Regions from separate parts of the Murimonas intestini genome, predicted to be linked through region 2. Evidence: a T-box and tRNA genes for the amino acid it is inferred to sense, from the RefSeq annotation. Region 2 holds a T-box; the other holds one or more tRNA genes.

Region 1 (9,979 bases), on a different contig from region 2:
AGGAATTTTAATTCAGACTTTTATTCCCACTGCTGTAAGTGTGAACGTAGTGCTGGATAAGACAAAAGATAAGTACCCGATGGAGCTGGAAGATGAGGCAGGATTTTTTGCTGCCCTTCTGCCGGAGAGATCCATACCGGAATATACATATGAGGTGACATTTGACAACGGGGTGACAGAAGAGTTAAAAGATCCCTATTGCTTTAAACCTCAGATTTCAGAAAAAGATACAAAAAAATTTAACAGCGGAATATGTTATGACATTTATGAAAAGCTGGGGGCCCATCCCAGGGAGGTGGATGGAGTCAAAGGTGTCAGCTTTGCCGTGTGGGCTCCGAATGCCATGCGCGTGAGCGTTGTGGGGGATTTTAATCTCTGGGACGGCCGGCGGCATCAGATGAGAAGACTGTGGGATTCGGGAATATTTGAAATATTTATTCCCGGGATAGAGGAAGGACAGCTGTACAAATATGAGATTAAAGCAAAAGGAGGGCTGACCTTCTTAAAGGCTGACCCATATGCGAATGCGGCTGAATTAAGGCCGGGAACTGCATCAGTGGTTGCAGATATAAGCGATTTCACGTGGACTGACAGCAGCTGGATGTCTGCCAGAAAGAAGCGGAATACCAAGAAGGAACCCATGAATATTTATGAGATGCATCTTGGTTCATGGAAGAGGCCCCAGGAGGAAGACAGGATATTCTGCAATTACAGAGAACTTGCTCCCATGATAGCGGAATATGTCAAAGAGATGGGGTATACTCACATTGAACTGATGCCTGTGATGGAGCATCCTTTTGACGGTTCATGGGGATATCAGGTGACTGGGTATTATGCTCCCACCAGCCGCTACGGCAGCCCGGAAGATTTCATGTATTTTATGAATTACATGCATGAGCAGGGGATCGGCGTTATCCTGGACTGGGTTCCGGCCCATTTTCCAAGGGATACCTTCGGCCTCTCCAATTTTGACGGCACATGTCTTTATGAGCATCAGGATCCCAGGAAAGGATCTCATCCACACTGGGGGACATTGATATATAATTACGCAAGGCCTGAGGTCAAAAATTTCCTCCTGGCAAATGCTCTGTTCTGGACAGAGAAGTACCATGCAGATGGTATCAGGATGGATGCTGTGGCATCTATGCTCTATCTGGACTATGGAAAGAATGACGGTGAATGGGTGGCCAATATTTACGGGGGAAATGAAAATCTCGATGCAGTTGAATTTTTCCATCATCTGAATTCCATATTCAAGAAAAGATATCCTGATGCGCTTATGATAGCCGAAGAATCAACAGCGTGGCCGAAGGTCACTACTCCTGTGGAGGAGGACGGCCTGGGCTTTGACTATAAGTGGAACATGGGCTGGATGAATGATTTTATTAATTACATGCGCCTTGACCCGCTTTTCAGAGGCGGCCATCACGGAGAACTCATTTTCAGTATGATATATGCGTACAGTGAAGATTTTATTCTTACCCTGTCTCATGACGAGGTGGTCCATGGAAAGGGATCCATGATCGGAAAGATGCCGGGAGACAGAGAGCAGCAGTTTGCCAATCTGAGGGCAGCCTACGGATACATGATGGCGCACCCGGGCAAGAAGCTTCTGTTTATGGGACAAGACTTTGCACAGTACTCTGAATGGTCTGAAGAAAAAGAACTGGAATGGGATATGCTGGAGAATGAGGAACATAAAAAGATGCAGGATTATGTAAAGGCCCTGAATACTTTTTACAGAGAGCATCCTGCCCTTTACCAGCTTGACTATGATCCTAAAGGCTTTGAGTGGATAAACAATATATCAGCGGATGAAAATATGCTTGTATTCACCAGGAATACAAGGAAGCGGGAGGAAATGCTTCTCATTGTGTGTAATTTCTCACCGCTCGTCTATGAGAATCATAAGATTGGTGTTCCGTATCCAGGCAAGTATAAAGAGATCTTTAACAGTGACAGAAAAGAGTTCGGGGGCAGCGGAGAGGTGAATCCGAGGCTGAAGCAGTCAAAGAAAGACGAATGCGATGACAGGCCGAATTCTATTACCATAAAAGTGCCGCCTATGGGAATTGCAATATTCTCTTACACAAAGGCAGATAAAAAAGTTTCCAGCAATAATACAGCAAAAGCAGGGAAAACTGTAAAAAAAGGGACAGCAGGCGGCAAAGCAGCAGCCGGAAAAAAGAATTTAAAGGATGAACTGGCTGCCAAATTCCAGGAAGCTCAGGCAGAGGCTGAAAAGCAGCTGGAAGAGGGACTCAGACAGATAACAGCCAAAGCAGAACCTGCTGCAGAAAAGGCAGTGGAAGCAGTTAAGAAAGAAACGGCAAAGGTGGAGGCAGTAGTCAAGAAAGCAGCGCCTGTTGCAGAAAAGGCGGCAGAAGCGGTTAAAAAAGAAGTCCAGAAGGCAGCGCCTGCTGCAGATGCAAAAGTACAGAAGGGTAGAAAAAGAAGTAAGAAATAATGAAAGAACATATGACAGAATTAACGCAGAATGTGGCTGAGATGGTGGCAGAACCTGAGAAAAAGGTGAATGAGCTGCTGAACTATTTTCAGGACAGGCTTCCGGGCATGATAGACTTGCTGATAAAAATAGCACTTGTTCTGGCAGTATTTTTCATTGGCAAGAAGGTCATTAACTGGCTGCTCAGAATGATAAAGCGTTCGTTTACAAGGGCTGGCCTGGAGGAAGGCTCCATTCATTTTCTGCTCTCCCTGATCAAGGCGCTGATGTATGTGATACTTGTATCCAGCCTTGCCACTTATCTGGGGGTGAAGGAGGCATCAATTGCAGCGCTGCTGGGCTCCATGGGAGTCGGCATTGTACTGGCGCTGAAGGAATCCCTGTCTAATCTGGCAGGCGGAGTGATCCTCCTTCTGATGAAGCCATTTGTGGTAGGCGATTATATCAGAGAGGATGGCCATGGCAATGAAGGGACTGTCCACAGCATTGATCTGTTTTACACAAAGCTGATCACTCCTGATAATCAGGTAGTAAGCCTGCCAAACGGCATCCTCTCAAATACAAGCATGACGAATGTGACGAAGCAGGATAAGAGGCAGCTGAGGCTGACGGTGGGGATATCATATGACGCGGATATTAAAGAGGCTAAAGCAGTTTTGGAAGAAATACTGCGGACAGACGAAAAGGTTATGCAGAATGAGCCGGTGGATGTATTTGTGGATGAACTCGCTGAGAGCAGTGTCCAGATAGGATTCAGGGCATGGCTTGCCCCGGAGGATTACTGGCCGGCAAAATGGAGAATTACAGAGACTGTTAAATATGCATTTGATGCAAAGGGGATAAGTATTCCCTATAAGCAGATAGATGTCCATGTGGCATCAGAAAATACTAAATGAGAAAGCAGGTGAACTACAGGTGGAGGGACAAAAGGAACAGCACATCCACACCCATATAAGGGAGGATGGGACTGTGTATGAACACGTCCATACCCATGAGGATGGAAATGGACAGACGGAACACTCTCACAATCATACCCATACCCATGAGAACACGAAGGCTGTAATAAACCGGCTTTCAAGAGCGATCGGACATCTGGAATCAATTAAGAGGATGGTGGAGAATGGAAGGGACTGCAGTGAAGTTCTGATCCAGCTTTCAGCAGTGAAAGCAGCGATCAATAATACAGGAAAAGTGATACTTCATGACCATATCCAGCATTGTCTTGTGGAGGCGGTGGAAACCGGCGATACGCAGACGATAGAAGAGCTGAATAAAGCAATAGACCGGTTTATTAAATAGAGGGACGGGATGAGGCAATAGGTATGCATACGTTGGGAGTGGGTTAAAAATCAGGAGGAGCAGCGTATGAAACTGGAATATTTAAAAAAAGCAATTCAGAATTCGAGACATTTGGTTTGCCTGGCAGGAATGGAGATGCTGAGGGAACAAGGATATTCTTATTACAAGGATGATGACCAGCTATACGAGACTGAACGGAAATACGGATATTCCCCGGAGGAGCTATATAATGTACATTGTTTCAATACCAGGCCGGAGCTGTTTTATGATTATTACAAAAATGAAGTCCTCAGCCAGGATATAATCCCTGGGCCGGGAAATGAGGCGCTTGCCAGGCTGGAAAGCCAGGGCTATGTAAAATGTATTATAACGAAAGGAATCCACAATGTCCTGCAGGCAGCAGGCTGCAGGAATGTGATCAATCTCCATGGAAATATCTATGAAAATAATCACTGCCCCAGGTGCGGGAAGATCTTTCCTGTAGAGTACTTAAAGAATGCAGAAAAGATCCCTCTTTGCGATAAGTGCAATATTCCCATCCATCCGGGCGGAATCCTGCATGGTGAGATGGTAGATATCCATCTTATGAGCACGGCTGCTGACGAGGTCTCCAAAGCGGATGTTCTGCTTGTGCTCGGTATGGACTTCTCGGCCAGCCTCTGCAGGGAAATACTTCCATACTTCCGAGGCCAGAAGCTTATTCTGATAAACAGGAAGGAACATTATTCTGACAATGTGGCCGATCTTGTATATCATGAACCTGTGGAAGAAGTGATGCCGCTGGTAGTGAGCGGCCTTGAGGCCAGATGCGGCTGATCGGCTGCACTTCAGCGAAGGGGCAGGCAGTGTACTTATTCAGGTATGCTGCCTGCTTTGCAGTATACAGAACAGTATGCTTTGAGACAGATAACGGCCGGCAATAATTATTTTAATTTTTTTATCATTTCCACTTGACATATACTGATTTGTGTATTATTATATAGAAGTATTCCTAATAAAGTTTTGATTCACACATTTTTGTAAGTCATTATTCTATTAATAGCTTACGAAAGTGTGTGATTTTTTATTTTGTGGAAATATAATATTATAATTCAGGAGGTATCTTTCATGAACGAAGGTACAGTAAAATGGTTTAACTCAACAAAAGGTTTTGGTTTTATTACAAATGATTCCGACGGAGAAGATGTATTTGTACACTTTTCAGGAATTGTTAATGATGGTTACAAATCTTTAGACGAAGGACAGAAAGTAACATTTGAAATCACTAGAGGAGCCCGTGGTCTTCAGGCAACTGATGTCCGTGGATTATAATCCTTTATAAAATATTTTTAAATGTAAGAGCTGCAGTTCAAGGCTGGTGATACAGTCTTGGGCTGCGGCTCTTTTTAATTTCATGGAAAAGCTTTTCCCTATGAAATTAAACCCTTCGTGGGGAACTGTGAAGAAGTACTAAATGATTATATTTTGAGATGCTGGAAATGTGGTAAAATAGAATAGAAGATATGTGTATGACACAAAGCGTACTGATGACAGGAATTATGACCATATACTATTATGTTGGACAATGAGGGGGAGAAAATCATGAGAAAGCATTTAATTATATTATGCCTTAGCGCCTTGGTTTTATCAGGCTGTGCGTCCGCCACAGATGATAGTTGTTTTTTGGATAATTATGTTGCTTATGAGAACGAAAGTATTTTACCCGGCAAAATGAAATGGTTTATTTCACAGGATGAAGTCATTGACCAGATGAAATTAGGGGAGGATGTCAGGGAAAGAGATGATGGCCAGCTAGTGGCTGATAATCTCAGCATCCCTGATGTTAACCAGGATGATGAGAAGCATGTAAGATTTTATTTTGAAAATGGCCGGTTTGTTTCATGGGAGATATTTATTCTGACAAAATCAGATGCAAGATGCGAAGCTTTGTTTACCGGCATTATTGAATGGGGTAAGAAAAACCTTCCGGAACCGCAGGTAAACACAGCATTATGGGATGAAAGTACAGATTACATTTTAGGACAATACAGGGAAGATGAAAATGTCAGCTTTATTTGGAACGCAGAAGATATGAGCTACCTTCGGATCGATATGACCGTTCAGGCAGAATACCTGGACGATGTTTACAATATTATAAATCTGTCGGGCAGCGCCCCAAGAGAGGTGCCTGAAGGTAAACAGTAAAGCGCCAACCCTGCATTTTACAGGGCTGGCGCTATATATTTCAAAGCTGAAAATGGGACTCGAACCCACGACCCCTTCATTACGAGTGAAGTGCTCTACCAACTGAGCTATTTCAGCTTACATACGGTAAATATTACCGACCTTAGTATTATATATAGTTTTATAAAATTTTGCAAGTGTTTTTTTGTGTTACTATTCGATTATTGATGATAACGGTAGAATACAGGGAGATTGATAAAAAATTCTCAATTGTTGTTGTGCTTATGACTAATATAAGCTATAATTAAACTACATATGTGTGCAAAAGCGCAAGAATGATTAAGGTTTTGGCACAAAAACAAGAAAAAATATATAAAATGGAGGTAAACAGATGCTGGATCAGTCATACTACGACAAGGTAGATGAAATCATTAAACATTATGGGCGAAAAGCCAGCTCGCTGATTCCAATCATGCAGGATATCCAGGGTGAGTACCGTTATCTGCCGGGAGAGCTTCTGACCTACGTGGCAAAGGAAATCGGTATCAGGGAAGCAAAGGCCTATAGTGTGGCCACTTTTTATGAGAATTTTTCGTTTGAACCAAAGGGGAAATATGTTATCAAGGTCTGCGATGGGACAGCCTGCCATGTCAGAAAGTCAGCCCCCATACTGGAGGCCATTTTCAAAGAACTGGGACTTAGCCCGAAGAAGCATACTACTGATGATATGATGTTTACAGTAGAAACTGTTTCCTGTCTGGGTGCCTGCGGCCTGGCGCCTACAATGACTGTCAATGATGAGGTTCATCCGGTAATGACTCCGGAGAAGGCGCTTGCTTTAATTAATGCATTGAAAGGAGAAGGCGCATGATAATTGATAACAGAGAGAAATTAGAAGAAAAACGTGTCAGTGCCAGAGAAGAGATAGCGTCCTACCAGTGCCGTATTCTCATATGTGCCGGAACGGGCTGTGTGGCTACAGGGTCACAGAAGATATATGATACGATGGTTGAGATGTGTAAGGGACTGGAAAATGTTTCCGTAGAATTCCAGAAAGAAGTACCGCACCTGGGCGTTGTGAAGACGGGATGCCAGGGAGTCTGTGAACTGGGGCCTCTGATGAGGATCGAACCGTATCATTTCCAGTACGTGAAGGTACAGCAGGAGGACTGCAGGGAGATCTTTGAGAAGACCGTCCTGAATGGTGATCCGGTGGAGCGTCTGTTTTATTCTAAAGGAAAAGAAATTTTTGCAAGGCCGGAAGAGATTCCGTTTATAGCGAAGCAGACAAGGGTAGTTTTGGAGAACTGCGGCTCCATTGATTCGGAAAATATAGATGAATACATAGCAGCAGGAGGTTTTTCAGCTCTTGCAAAGGCATTATTTGATATGACGCCCAATGAGGTTATCGAAGAAGTAGACCGTTCCGGTCTGCGCGGCCGCGGAGGCGGAGGATATCCCACAGGCAGGAAGTGGAAACAGGTGGCACGCCAGGCAGAAAAGGAACGTTATGTTGTCTGCAATGGTGATGAGGGTGACCCCGGAGCATTTATGGACGGGAGCGTTATGGAGGGTGACCCCTTCAAGATGATAGAGGGTATGACAATAGCTGGGTATGCTGTGGCCTCCTCAGAAGGGTACATCTATGTGAGGGCCGAATACCCCATGTCAGTGGCCCGGCTGAGAAATGCTATCGCCCAGGCTGAGGAGCATCATCTTTTGGGAGACAATATTCTGGGAAGTGATTTTTCCTTCCATCTCCATATTAACAGAGGCGCCGGTGCGTTTGTCTGCGGTGAGGGCAGCGCCCTGACAGCATCAATAGAAGGAAACAGAGGCATGCCGCGTGTCAAACCGCCAAGGACAGTGGAAAAAGGTCTCTGGGAAAAGCCTACTGTATTAAATAACGTAGAGACATTTGCCAATGTGCCCAATATTGTGCTCAAGGGTGCGGAGTGGTTCAGGACCATAGGCACGGAGGGAAGCCCGGGTACGAAGACATTTTCCATAACAGGAGCTATAGAAAATACAGGCCTGATCGAAGTTCCCATGGGAACCTCTCTGCGCGATATTATCTATGAGATCGGCGGAGGTATCAAGGGAAACGGCGAATTCAAGGCAGTGCAGATCGGCGGGCCGTCAGGAGGATGTCTGATCACGCCCCATCTGGATATCGGACTTGATTTTGATTCAGTAAAAAAATATAACGCGATCATGGGTTCCGGCGGACTGGTAGTCATGGATGAGCATACATGCATGGTTGAAGTGGCCAGATTCTTTATGAGCTTTACACAGAGGGAGAGCTGCGGAAAATGCGTGCCCTGCCGGGAGGGTACGAAGAGGATGCTGGAGATCCTGGAGAGGATAGTTGCAGGAGAGGGCAGGCTGGAAGACCTGGATCAGCTGGAAGAGCTGGCAGAGATGGTCAAGAGTATGGCTCTGTGCGGCCTGGGCAAGAGTGCTCCTCTTCCAGTCTTAAGCACGCTGAAGACCTTCAGGGATGAATATGTGGAGCATATTGTTGAGAAAAAATGTGCTTCCAAGACTTGCCAGGCACTGCGCCAGTACAAGATCAACCCGGAATTCTGCAAAGGCTGCAGCAAGTGTGCCAAGAACTGTCCTGTAGGGGCTATCACGGGCAAGCTGAAAGAGAAATACACCATCAATAATGAACTTTGCATCAAGTGCGGGGCCTGCAAGGATAACTGCGCATTTAATGCGGTTTATGTGGAAGCTTAGGAGGATTTGACTATGGGATATATGACAATAGACGGTAGAAAAGTAGAGTTTACCGATGAGAAAAACGTCCTTTCCGTTATCAGGAAGGCGGGAATCTCCCTGCCAACGCTGTGCTATCACTCTGAAGTATCCACATTCGGCGCCTGCAGGCTGTGTACTGTGGAAGATGACAGAGGAAGGACCTTCGCATCCTGCTCAGAAGAGCCCAGGGATGGAATGGTTATTTATACGAATTCAGGCAGGATCAAGAAATACAGAAAGCTGATCGTGGAGCTGCTGCTGGCAGCACACTGCAGGGACTGTACCACCTGTGTTAAGAGCGGGGAATGCATCCTGCAGGAGCTGGCCCACAGGATGGGAGTTGTTGATGTCAGGTTTAAAAATACAAGGGAGATACGTCCTATTGATGACAGCTCACCTTCTATCATCCGGGATCCGAATAAATGTATCCTCTGCGGTGATTGTGTGAGGGCATGTGAGGAAATACAGGGTATAGGCGCTCTGGGCTTTGCATTCAGGGGGACTGACGCCACTGTAATGCCTGCTTTTAACAAGAAGATAGCGGAGACAGACTGCGTGAACTGCGGCCAGTGCCGTGTATACTGCCCGACCGGGGCTATTACGATCAGGACACATGTGGACGAAGTATGGGATGCTCTTGCTGATCCTGATGTCCGGGTCGTGGCGCAGGTAGCTCCTGCTGTGCGTGTTGCTGTAGGAGAAGCGTTTGGAATGAAAAAAGGGATGAGTGTGATGGGCAAGATAGCTGCTGTCCTGCACAGGATGGGCTTTGATGAAGTCTATGACACCACTTTCAGCGCAGACCTGACAGTAATGGAAGAGTCAGAAGAACTGCTGGAGAGGCTGCGCAGGAAGGAAGACCTTCCGCTGCTCACTTCATGCTGTCCTGCATGGGTGAAATTTGTCCATGACCAGTATCCTGAATACGTACATAATATTTCCACCTGCCGTTCACCTCAGGGAATGTTCTCGGCAGTTATAAAAGAGTACTACAGAGATCCGAGGAACACAGGCGGAAAGAAGACGGTAGTCGTTTCTATCATGCCGTGTACGGCTAAGAAGATGGAGGCTGTCAGGCCAAACAGTTTTACAAAAGGAAAACAGGATACAGATATTGTAATTACTACAACAGAGCTGATCAGGATGATTCGTAACTACGGTATCGAATTCTCTACCCTCGATCCGGAGGCTTGTGATATGCCGTTTGGCATGGGCTCAGGCGGAGGAGTCATCTTCGGCGTGACCGGCGGTGTGACAGAGGCGGTGCTCAGAAGGCTGACGCCTGTCCAT
Region 2 (9,979 bases):
CAGCGCTATCATACCTGCCATCTGGATCGTCTGCAGCAGATAGTCTGCGGCAAGTCCCTGTTCCCCTAAAAATATCTGATAAACAGTACGGTACATGCCTGCTCCCGGCACAATTACGAGAATTCCGGGAATCAGGAATATGGTGACAGGCGCTTTAAATATCCTGGCAAAAATATGTGAGATCAGAGCGATCGCCATGCCTCCGAAAAAAGTGGCCACCATAATTCCGTATTTATCCAGGAACATCAGGTAGACTGCCCATCCCACTGCTCCTACGAAGCCTGAATAGACAAGAAACTTCTTTGGCACCTCTATAACAATTGAAAAACCCGCTATAGCAAAGAAAGCGGCTATCACCTGAAAGACAGGATTTGATATCATAATGAAATCCCTCCCATTAAAAGCATTCCCAGGGCAACGCCCACGACTATGGCCACGGCCTTTATAAAGGCTTCTATCGCCTTGGCTCCGCCAGCCATATAATCGCCCTGGAGCGTATCACGTATGGCCGTGGTTATGGCAGCTCCGGGCACCAGGGGCATGATCGCAGATATGATAGTTACATCCATATTAACATCCAGCACAGGGATCCTGGACATCAGCATGGCTCCCACAGCTATCAGAGCTGAACCAAAAACATCCTGTATAAATGAGTTGAACCCTATAAACTTCCCAAAATGCTGGATAAGCACGAGCAGCAGCCCGCAGATCCCTCCGCCCAGAATATCGAACACCGTCTGTCCGCCCATCAGCGGCACAAATCCGGCGGCGACCAGTATCGTGCCAAGATCCTTTACAAATGGTGTATATGTGCTCTGTTCTATATGCTTCAGCTCCCGGAATATTTCCTTTAAGGTGATCCTGCCCTCGCAAAACTGGCGTGACAGATCATTTACCCTCCATATCCTGAACAGGTTCATATCCCTCTCAGCTATCCTTCTGACAACTGTTATGGCATCAATTCCCGGATCATCAAGAGTCGCAAACATACCCGTTGTAGTCACGAAGGCCTCCGTTCTCTTTAAATGCGACATCTTCAGGATATGGTTGATGGTATCCTCCACCCTGTATATCTCAGCCCCGCTCTTGATCATGATCTCACCGGCCAGCACTGCTGTATCCAGCAGCAGCTTGTAGTCTGTAATCTCTTCCATTTTCCCTCTCCAAAATATTTTTATTAAAAAGCAGCTTCATGTTCCACTCATACTGACGCCTGCCTTTCTGGGACAGACAAGAAAACCGACCAGGACTCATCCGAATCCTGACCGGTTATTTTTTCAAAGAACATACCAGCTATTCTTTCCTTATGCAATTTTGCTCTTTGCCAGTTCTGCTAATGTAGCAAAACCTTCTGCATCATTGATTGCCATATCTGCTAAGATCTTGCGGTTCATCTCAATACCTGCCAGCTTTAATCCATACATAAACTTGCTGTAGGATAATCCGTTGATCCTTGCTGCAGCATTGATACGTGCGATCCATAACTGTCTGAACTGACGTTTTCTTTCTTTTCTTCCTGCATAAGCACTTGTCAGCGCTCTCATTACAGACTGTTTAGCTACTCTATACTGTTTGGAGCGGGCTCCCCTGTAACCTTTAGCCAGTTTTAATACTCTATTATGCTTTTTCTTAGCGTTCATTCCGCCTTTTACTCTTGCCATGTCTTATTTCCTCCTTCGATCGGCTTCTTATAAATAAGGTAAAATCTTCTTCATATTCTTGAAGTTAGTAGCATCTGTTATCGTTGCTTTTCTCAGGTTTCTTTTTCTCTTTGTTGACTTTTTAGTTAAGATATGGCTTTTATAAGCTTTATTTCTTTTTAATTTTCCTGTACCTGTTTTTTTGAAACGTTTTGCAGCTGCTCTGCTGGTTTTAATTTTTGGCATCTTATATGTTCCTCCTTGTGTTTAGACTATTTATTTTAACGTTTTTCAGTTAAAAACATCATAAGGCTTCTGCCTTCCACCTTTGCCGGCTTATCTACTACGGCGATATCCTCCAGCTTTTTGGCAAAATCATCCAGAATATGACGGCTGGCCTGCATGTGAGCCATCTCACGTCCCCTGAAACGCAATGTCACCTTAACCTTATTGCCTTTTTCAATAAACTTCCTGGCTGCACCCACCTTTGTATTCAAATCATTCACATCGATATTGGGTGACAGACGAACTTCCTTAACGTCAATTACCTTCTGCTTTTTCTTTGCTTCCTTCTCTTTACGAATCAGCTCATAACGGTATTTACCATAATCGATAATCTTACATACCGGAGGTTTTGCTCCCGGAGCTATTTTCACAAGATCCAGCTCAGCTTCCCTGGCCATCCGCATGGCTTCTTTGATATCTACGATACCAAGCTGCTGTCCGTCTTCACCAATCAAGCGCACCTCTTTGTCTCTGATCTGTTCATTAATCATTAAATCGCTAATTGTTTTGCACCTCCATAAATGCTTGTAATCCCACCCCTGCTCCCTCAAAAAAGCACTATATGCATATTTGCATAATAACATAAAAAAGGTGGATAGCACACTATCCACCGTAATAACCGTTCATGTACACAGACAGATCCTCTTAAAAGGAAATTTCCGCATACCGCATAAACTAATGCTGTTATTAACCAATAGTCACCTCATGTGCTATGGTGAGAGTGGATACTCTGCTTTGTTTTCGCTATAACCTTAGTTAGATTACCATAAAAGCACGTGCGTGTCAACTATCTTTTCTGAATTTTTTTAAATTTTGGGCTGCTGTTCCCGGACCGCTGTCCCTCAAAGAAATCCCCCGCAGCAAACCGCGGGGGATTCAACTTCCATATCCTATTGTCAGTCTTATTTACAGTGGCACTCGAAGCTGCCGCATTCAGTCTGCTCACATTCACATGCTGCAGCGCCCACAATACCAATTTTGTTAGCTGTACATTTACAATCTTCGTTAAAGCAGCAGTGGCGTGCTTTGCAGTCTACATCGATGGTCTGGGACGGGGTTCCCATTGAGCTGGTAGCCTGGTCCTTGGAACGCTCCTTAAAGCTTGCGCAGCATGTATCCTGAGGTGCATTGGCATCTGCGCCCTCCACCTGGATATCACCTTTGCTGCAATACATTCCGTTGTTATAAACACATTTCTGAGCTGAACATACAAGTAATGGCATAATAACTACCTCCTTTCTTTTCTTCCGGGATAGTATCTGCCATTACATGTTCTTTTATACTTTCTGTATTTTAAAATTCAAAAAAATTATTTACTCTGCTCTTCTGCCTCAATCCTGCGGATCTCTTTTGTCCTGATCTCCCTGCAGATATCATCGATAAATGCCTGAAGCTCCTTCTGGCCTTCGTCACCTTTGTAGCGGCTCCTCACAGACACCACGCCGTCTTCCTCTTCCTTAGCGCCTACCACCAGCATGTACGGCACACGGTCCAGGCGGCTTTCTCTGATCTTGTATCCGATTTTTTCAGACCTGTCATCTACTGAAGCGCGGATTCCGTTATCCTTAAGCTGCTCCATTACCTTGTGGGCATAATCGTGGAATTTTTCTGATATAGGAAGTACCCTTACCTGTTCAGGACACAGCCATGTGGGGAACATTCCGGCATATTTCTCGATCAGCCATGCCAATGTCCTCTCATAGCACCCCATACTCGTCCTGTGGATGATGAACGGCCGTTTCTTCTCCCCATCCTTATCCACATAATACATATCAAAGCGCTCAGCCAGGAACATATCCAGCTGGATCGTTATCATAGTATCCTCTTTGCCGTAGACATTCTTTGCCTGAATATCTAGTTTTGGTCCGTAGAATGCAGATTCTCCTTCAGCCTCTGTATATTCCAGGCCGATATGATCAAGGATCTTGCGCATCATGTCCTGGACCTCATTCCAGGTTTCCACTGTACCCAGGTATTTATCAGGGTTCTTGGGATCCCAGAGAGACAGGCGGTATGTCACGTCATCCTGCAGCCCCAGCGTAGTCAGGCAGTATTTGGCAAGATCCACACAGCCTTTGAATTCCTCCTCGATCTGGTCAGGACGGACGATCAGATGACCTTCCGAGATGGTGAACTGACGGACTCTTGTAAGACCGTGCATCTCGCCTGAGTCTTCATTTCTAAAAAGGGTGGATGTCTCACCATATCTGCATGGCAGATCCCTGTAGCTCTTCTGGCTCGCTTTATATACATAGTACTGGAACGGGCATGTCATGGGACGCAGGGCAAACACCTCTGACTCAGGATCTTCTTCATCACCCAGCACGAACATCCCTTCTTTATAATGGTTCCAGTGGTCTGATATCACATACAGATCCTTTTTGGCCACAAGAGGTGTCTTTGTGCGCATATATCCCCGCTTCTCTTCTTCATCCTCGATCCACCTCTGGAGAGTACGGATGATGATCTCGCCCTTTGGCATAATGAGCGGAAGTCCCTGTCCTATCACATCAGCTGTGGTAAAGATCTCCATCTCACGTCCCAGCTTGTTATGGTCGCGTTTCTTAGCCTCTTCCATCTGTCTGAGATGCTCATTGAGCTCATCCTTTGTCGAGTAGGCTGTTCCATAGATACGGGCAAGCATCTTATTCTTCTCATTGCCCCTCCAGTATGCCCCTGAGGAGGAGATGAGCTTAAACGCCTTGACTCCTTTTGTGTTCATCAGATGGGGGCCGGCACACAGATCAGTAAAACCGCCCTGCTTATAGAAGGATATCACAGCATCCTCCGGGAGGTCACGGATCAGTTCCACCTTGTATGGCTCTCCCTTTTCCTCCATATAAGCCATGGCCTCAGCCCTGGGAAGCGTAAACTTCTCAAGCCTTGCACCTTCTTTGATTATTTTCTTCATTTCTTTTTCAATCGCATCCAGATCCTCTCTGGAAAACGGTTCATGGTCAAAATCATAGTAAAACCCTGTATCTATAGAAGGTCCTATTGCCAGCTTTGCCTCCGGATACAGACGTTTTACAGCCTCGGCCAGTACATGTGAGGCCGTATGCCTCAGCGCCGCCAGGCCTTTCTCATCTCTCGCTGTGAGTATATTCAGCTCACAATCACTGTCAATGACTGTCCTCAGATCCACAACTCTTCCGTCAGCCTCAGCGGCACATGCCGCCCTTGCCAGCCCTTCACTTATGTCCAGAGCTATATCATATGCTGACTTTGCTTCTGCATACTCTTTCTTTGTTCCATCTTTTAATGTGATTATCATATCAATTCTCCTTTTTTCAGCGGGCGCAGCTGCGCCTCCTTCCGGAGGGTCCTCTCCTGTCAGAAATAAAATTTCCACAAAAGAAAAAAATCCCCTGCAGTGCACTCTGCACTGCAAGGGACGAATATCTCCGCGGTTCCACCCTGTTTGTTTATATAACCTCTCATTCATGACGATAACGGAGTCACCGTGCCGTATTAAGGCCGCTCTGAGCTGGTTTTCAAATACATGCCGACAGGACGTTCACACCGTCTGATCCCTCTCTGAAGTCTTTCTGCATTCTACTCTTCTCATCAACGCTTTTCTGTTTATATCTCGATTATATCATTGAAGAACGATTTGTCAATACTTATTTCATTCCATATTCAGGACCCTGTATAACTACCTAAATTCCTTTTCCAGAGCTTTTATCACGAATTCCGGCACATCTTCACTCTTTATCCCAAGTGAAAGCGTATTTCCGTTCTTCATATAAACCATGATGTCCATGTTGGCAAAACTATTTGACGCAACCGGAAACTGGCTCATATTGTCCCGCAGCAGCGGAGCTATCTGGCTGATCTCATCCTCTGAGGTCAGTACACATTCTGCCCTCATCCCATCACTTCTTATAAATTCAGGATCGTAGCAGGATATTGTGACAGACTCAATATCAGAAGCATTCAGCTGTTCATCCACAGGATATCCGTACTCTTTAAGAAGCGCCACTGTTCCTGTAAATGATTCATAGACAGGATAATTCTCACTGAACTGTGATATTCCGCCGTAGTAGGTTTCAGCCGCCGCCATCTGCAGCTGCGTCCCCCTGCTCTCATAGGTGAACCCGATGCTGCCTAATGCGGGTTCTGTTCTCAGAGTCTCAAATGTAACTCCCTCAAGCTCCTCTTTATAAGTCCGGAGCAGCTCCTCCTTCTGCTTTGAAGTGAGTTCCAGGTCTGTATAACCTGTAACACTGCTCAGATTCAGATAACGGACCTCCGAATTATCCCGGCCAAGGAGCGGGAAGAACTTGCTCCTGAAGGAAACATCTTTAAACAGCTCGTCCATGGTATGATTCAGGGCTTCCAGGCTTACATAGTAATTCCTGTAAACTTCTTTTTCTCCTGCAAGTTCATATCTGACTGAGACAAATCTTGTATCACCCTCATAATAAGCTGAACCGCTCTCCTTCAACCGCGCTATTCCCTCCTGCGCCAGTTCATAGACAGGTTCAAAGTTTGTGACACTGAGACTTTGCAGAGCCCTGATATCCGTATTGCCGCTGCCGATATCATAGGAGTCTCCGTAGTAAAAATTGCCGTTTATGCTGCTGTTATAGACCGACATGGACACAATCTCATCTTCATCGGGAATATAGCTGTCATAGCCGATCCAGTCAAAATAGAATCCGCAGGCTACCAACAGTGAGGTCAGGACTGCTGCCGCCATCAATATCTTGTGTGCAAAAATCTCCCTGATATCCAGGTGGTATATAAATTCTATAAGTGCGCTCAGTATAATGCCGCCAAATATGATTCCCACAAAGAACCAGATACTGCCGTAGCTCATCATCTTCAGCAGAAGCCCTGCTGTCAGTGAACACGGCACTACAAGAAGGAACTTCAGAGGCTTCTCTATCTTAGGAAATGCAATAGAATGTCCCGCAGCTTCCGACGCCCTCCTGCAATACAGCCAGAAGCACAGCAGGAACAGCAGCGCGATCATAAGTATGATCCAGCCGATACAGAAGAATGAAGTCTCCCCGCCCGCCAGCTTCGCCTCTGTAATAAGGCAGAGGAAGACGGGTGATAAGTATGACATAATGTCATACGTAACTTCTGAGCCTACAGACATCAGTGTGTGAAAAGACATCTCAGCCAGGCCGACGATCAGGAATACGACCATCGGGCCATAACACATAAAGGTTGCTGCCGCCAGGATACCCACAATGATCTTGCCTGTCAGCACTGCCGCCAGTATCCCTGTCAGATACAGTACCAGATAGTACAGGACCTGCATCAGGAAAGCCTCCATGGCAATGAGAAATATCTGCCCTGTCAGCAGTGAATTGATTGCTCCGATAATGATGCAGATAACAGTACACACAAAGCACGGAACCACATAAAAGAACAGGCCGTTTAAGAACTCTGCCAGAAACAGCTTCTGCCTGTTAACGGGAAGGCTGTGATAAAAGTCAACCTTCTGTTTGGAATTCATATAGCTGAAACAGGCAAATGCACTGACAACTGCACATCCTGCCGTCACAATGATCCTGCCCAGATTGCCGAAGCCTACAAAAGCCTGGAAGCTTTTTCTCACTGTTTCCAGTTCCAGATACCCTTCCTTGACAGAGCTCATCATACCATCAAGTTTCAGCAGGCAGGCCACAGGCAGGCTTATAAACAGCACCAGGCAGATCAGCGCCGGAAGCCAGCTCTTATACCTGCCTTCAACCTTCATCAGTTTAAAAAATGATATTTTTGATGTCATAGCCCGCCACCTCCGTCTCACTGATAAATATTTCTTCCAGGGTCAGGGGAAGGACCTCGTAGAACAGCGGCTCCTTCTGCTCCACACTCATTAATATTTCCTGCTTTGTCCCCCTTGCCACGATCGTGAGCAGCGACCCCCTTTTCTCATGCTGCAGCACATCCAGCTCTTTTAAAAGCTCCTCCTCAAATACGGGATTGCGGATGACACACTGGACTTTATGGATATGGAACTTCATATCTTCAAGATCCTTTGACAGCAGTATACCTCCTTTATGCAGAAGGCCTACATGGTCACAGATATCTTCCAGCTCCCTGAGGCTGTGGGATGCTATGACCGGCGTAAAATTTCTGTTTAAAAGCTCCACCGCAAACAGGCTTTTCACTGCCTGGCGCATAACAGGATCCAGTCCGTCAAAAGTCTCGTCACAGAAAAGATACCTGGTCTGGGCACAGATCCCTAACAGGACGGAAACCTGTTTCTTCATACCTTTTGAAAAGGTATTTATCTTGCGCTTTGGATCAAGCCCGAACTTCCCCACCAGCTCATCAAAGCGCTCTTTATTAAAATCAGGATAAACGATGGCATAATAATCGGCCATGTTCCTGGCAGTTGCATTCGGAAAAAAGTATGCCGTGTCCGATAAAAAGCAGATCCTGGACTTGGCTGCCGCATTCTCATAGACATCCTCGCCGTCCACCATGGCCATGCCCGTATCCGGTTTAAGCACTCCTGAGAGTACCCGAAGCAGCGTGCTCTTCCCGGCCCCATTAGTCCCCACCAGTCCGAAAATGCTGCCTTCTTCTATGGTAGCCACTATATTATCCAGGGCTTTTATATCTCCGAAGGACTTATTCACTCCGTTAATTTCTATCATACTGGCCCTCCTCAAACATTTCTTTTGATTTCTCCAGAAACTCATCCCTGGTAACTCCCAGTTCTTTCCCCTGGATAACCACATTCTTCAGCGTCCTGTAAAAAGCCTGAATCTTTCTGTTCTTTACTTCACTGTCGCCGGACACGAAATTGCCCCTTCCTTTAACAGGGTAAATAAATCCCTGCTGCTCCAGAACTGCATATGCCTTCTGTATGGTATTTGGGTTGATCGCCAGATCTACAGCCAGATTTCTCACTGACGGCAGCTGTGTGTCCGGTTCCAGCGCCCCATTCACAATCAGCGTCTGAAAGCGTTCTACAATCTGTTCATAAATTGGCATCCGATTTTGATAATCGATCGTTATCATAGAACCTTCCTCTCTTCTCCATAAGATTATACTTTACAAAAGCACACAGAAAACAAGGTTTCCAAGTGTACCATCCGCATTAGTACACTTACTTTATAGCACAGGCACTATCCGGGCGCAATGGGGTTAAGGTATTATTAAGTTATCTTAATCAAATATGCCGTTTTGACTATTTACAAAGCCCTACAGAAGCTCTTCATCGTAATGGGCGCGGCTCCCTCCCACAAACTTATATCTTGTCCTGGCGCATACCACATGGGCGCTTCCCACATTCTTTCTCTCTGTCCTGACAGGCACGGCCACTCTCTTCAGATGCATGCCAATCAAAGTATCTCCAATATCTATTCCTGCATCCGCTGACACTTCCTCAACTGCCGCAGGATGGACAAATCCCCTGTATGCCGCTGTTGCAAATGCCCCTCCGGCCTTTGGCATGGGCACCACATTCACCCTCTCCAGATGATACCTGTCCGCCGCCTCTTCTTCTATTATAATAGCGCGGTTCAAATGCTCACAGCACTGTGCAGCCAGATAGATGCCCCGCGGGACCAGCGCTCTTTGTATACCGGCAAACACTGCCTCCCCCACCTCTTTATTTGAGTAAGAACCTATTCTGTGCTTTTCTATCTCGCTGGTGGAACATCCTGCCACCAGGATATCACCGCTTCTTAATCCTGCCGCATCCAGAAGCTGGCTCACAGCTTCGTATGCCTCCTCTGCAATTTGCTCCAGTTCCCCGGCTGTAAGCTTCTCCTCTGACATCCCTTTTTCCTGTGCCATAATATCATCTCCTCACCTCAGTTTTTCTTTCACAAGCGCAAATGCCTCCCTCACCATATAATGCACCTGGAATTTCGGATCAGAATAAGCCGCTATTCCGCATACATTAGTATAGCCCTGCTTCCCGGCAATCATAAGGGCACGGCATATATGAAAATTATTTGATATAATTCCCACAGAAGCATCACTGCCGCCAATCAGACCTGCACAAAAGCGAAGGTTTTCCTCGGTGCTTGTAGATTTATCCTCTTTTATAAGCCTCTCAGGGGCAATCCCCCTGTCCTCCA

Evidence for each region. The T-box of region 2 lies ahead of thrS (threonine--tRNA ligase). A T-box ahead of a tRNA ligase gene usually reads a tRNA of that ligase, here a tRNA-Thr.
Region 1: it has a tRNA-Thr gene. The T-box ahead of thrS (threonine--tRNA ligase) is inferred to sense a tRNA for this amino acid. The anticodon was not compared.

The regions. Positions count from the first base shown of each region.
Region 1 is NZ_JANKBI010000003.1:38,692-48,670, forward strand. It holds gene glgB (1,4-alpha-glucan branching protein GlgB) at 1-2,467, shown strand, start outside; gene NSB28_RS06290 (mechanosensitive ion channel family protein) at 2,467-3,363, shown strand; gene NSB28_RS06295 (metal-sensing transcriptional repressor) at 3,338-3,766, shown strand; gene NSB28_RS06300 (SIR2 family NAD-dependent protein deacylase) at 3,833-4,582, shown strand; gene NSB28_RS06305 (cold-shock protein) at 4,874-5,077, shown strand; gene NSB28_RS06310 (hypothetical protein) at 5,348-5,950, shown strand; tRNA gene NSB28_RS06315 (tRNA-Thr) at 5,995-6,067, opposite strand; gene NSB28_RS06320 (complex I 24 kDa subunit family protein) at 6,321-6,800, shown strand; gene NSB28_RS06325 (NADH-ubiquinone oxidoreductase-F iron-sulfur binding region domain-containing protein) at 6,797-8,668, shown strand; gene NSB28_RS06330 ([FeFe] hydrogenase, group A) at 8,681-9,979, shown strand, end outside.
Region 2 is NZ_JANKBI010000012.1:166,512-176,490, reverse strand. It holds gene NSB28_RS16675 (threonine/serine exporter family protein) at 1-381, opposite strand, end outside; gene NSB28_RS16670 (threonine/serine exporter family protein) at 378-1,154, opposite strand; gene rplT (50S ribosomal protein L20) at 1,305-1,661, opposite strand; gene rpmI (50S ribosomal protein L35) at 1,689-1,886, opposite strand; gene infC (translation initiation factor IF-3) at 1,922-2,416, opposite strand; gene NSB28_RS16650 (DUF1540 domain-containing protein) at 2,828-3,148, opposite strand; gene thrS (threonine--tRNA ligase) at 3,235-5,199, opposite strand; T-box leader at 5,313-5,505, opposite strand; gene NSB28_RS16640 (DUF6449 domain-containing protein) at 5,581-7,668, opposite strand; gene NSB28_RS16635 (ABC transporter ATP-binding protein) at 7,643-8,545, opposite strand; gene NSB28_RS16630 (GntR family transcriptional regulator) at 8,532-8,912, opposite strand; gene NSB28_RS16625 (TIGR01440 family protein) at 9,096-9,692, opposite strand; gene NSB28_RS16620 (YdcF family protein) at 9,705-9,979, opposite strand, start outside.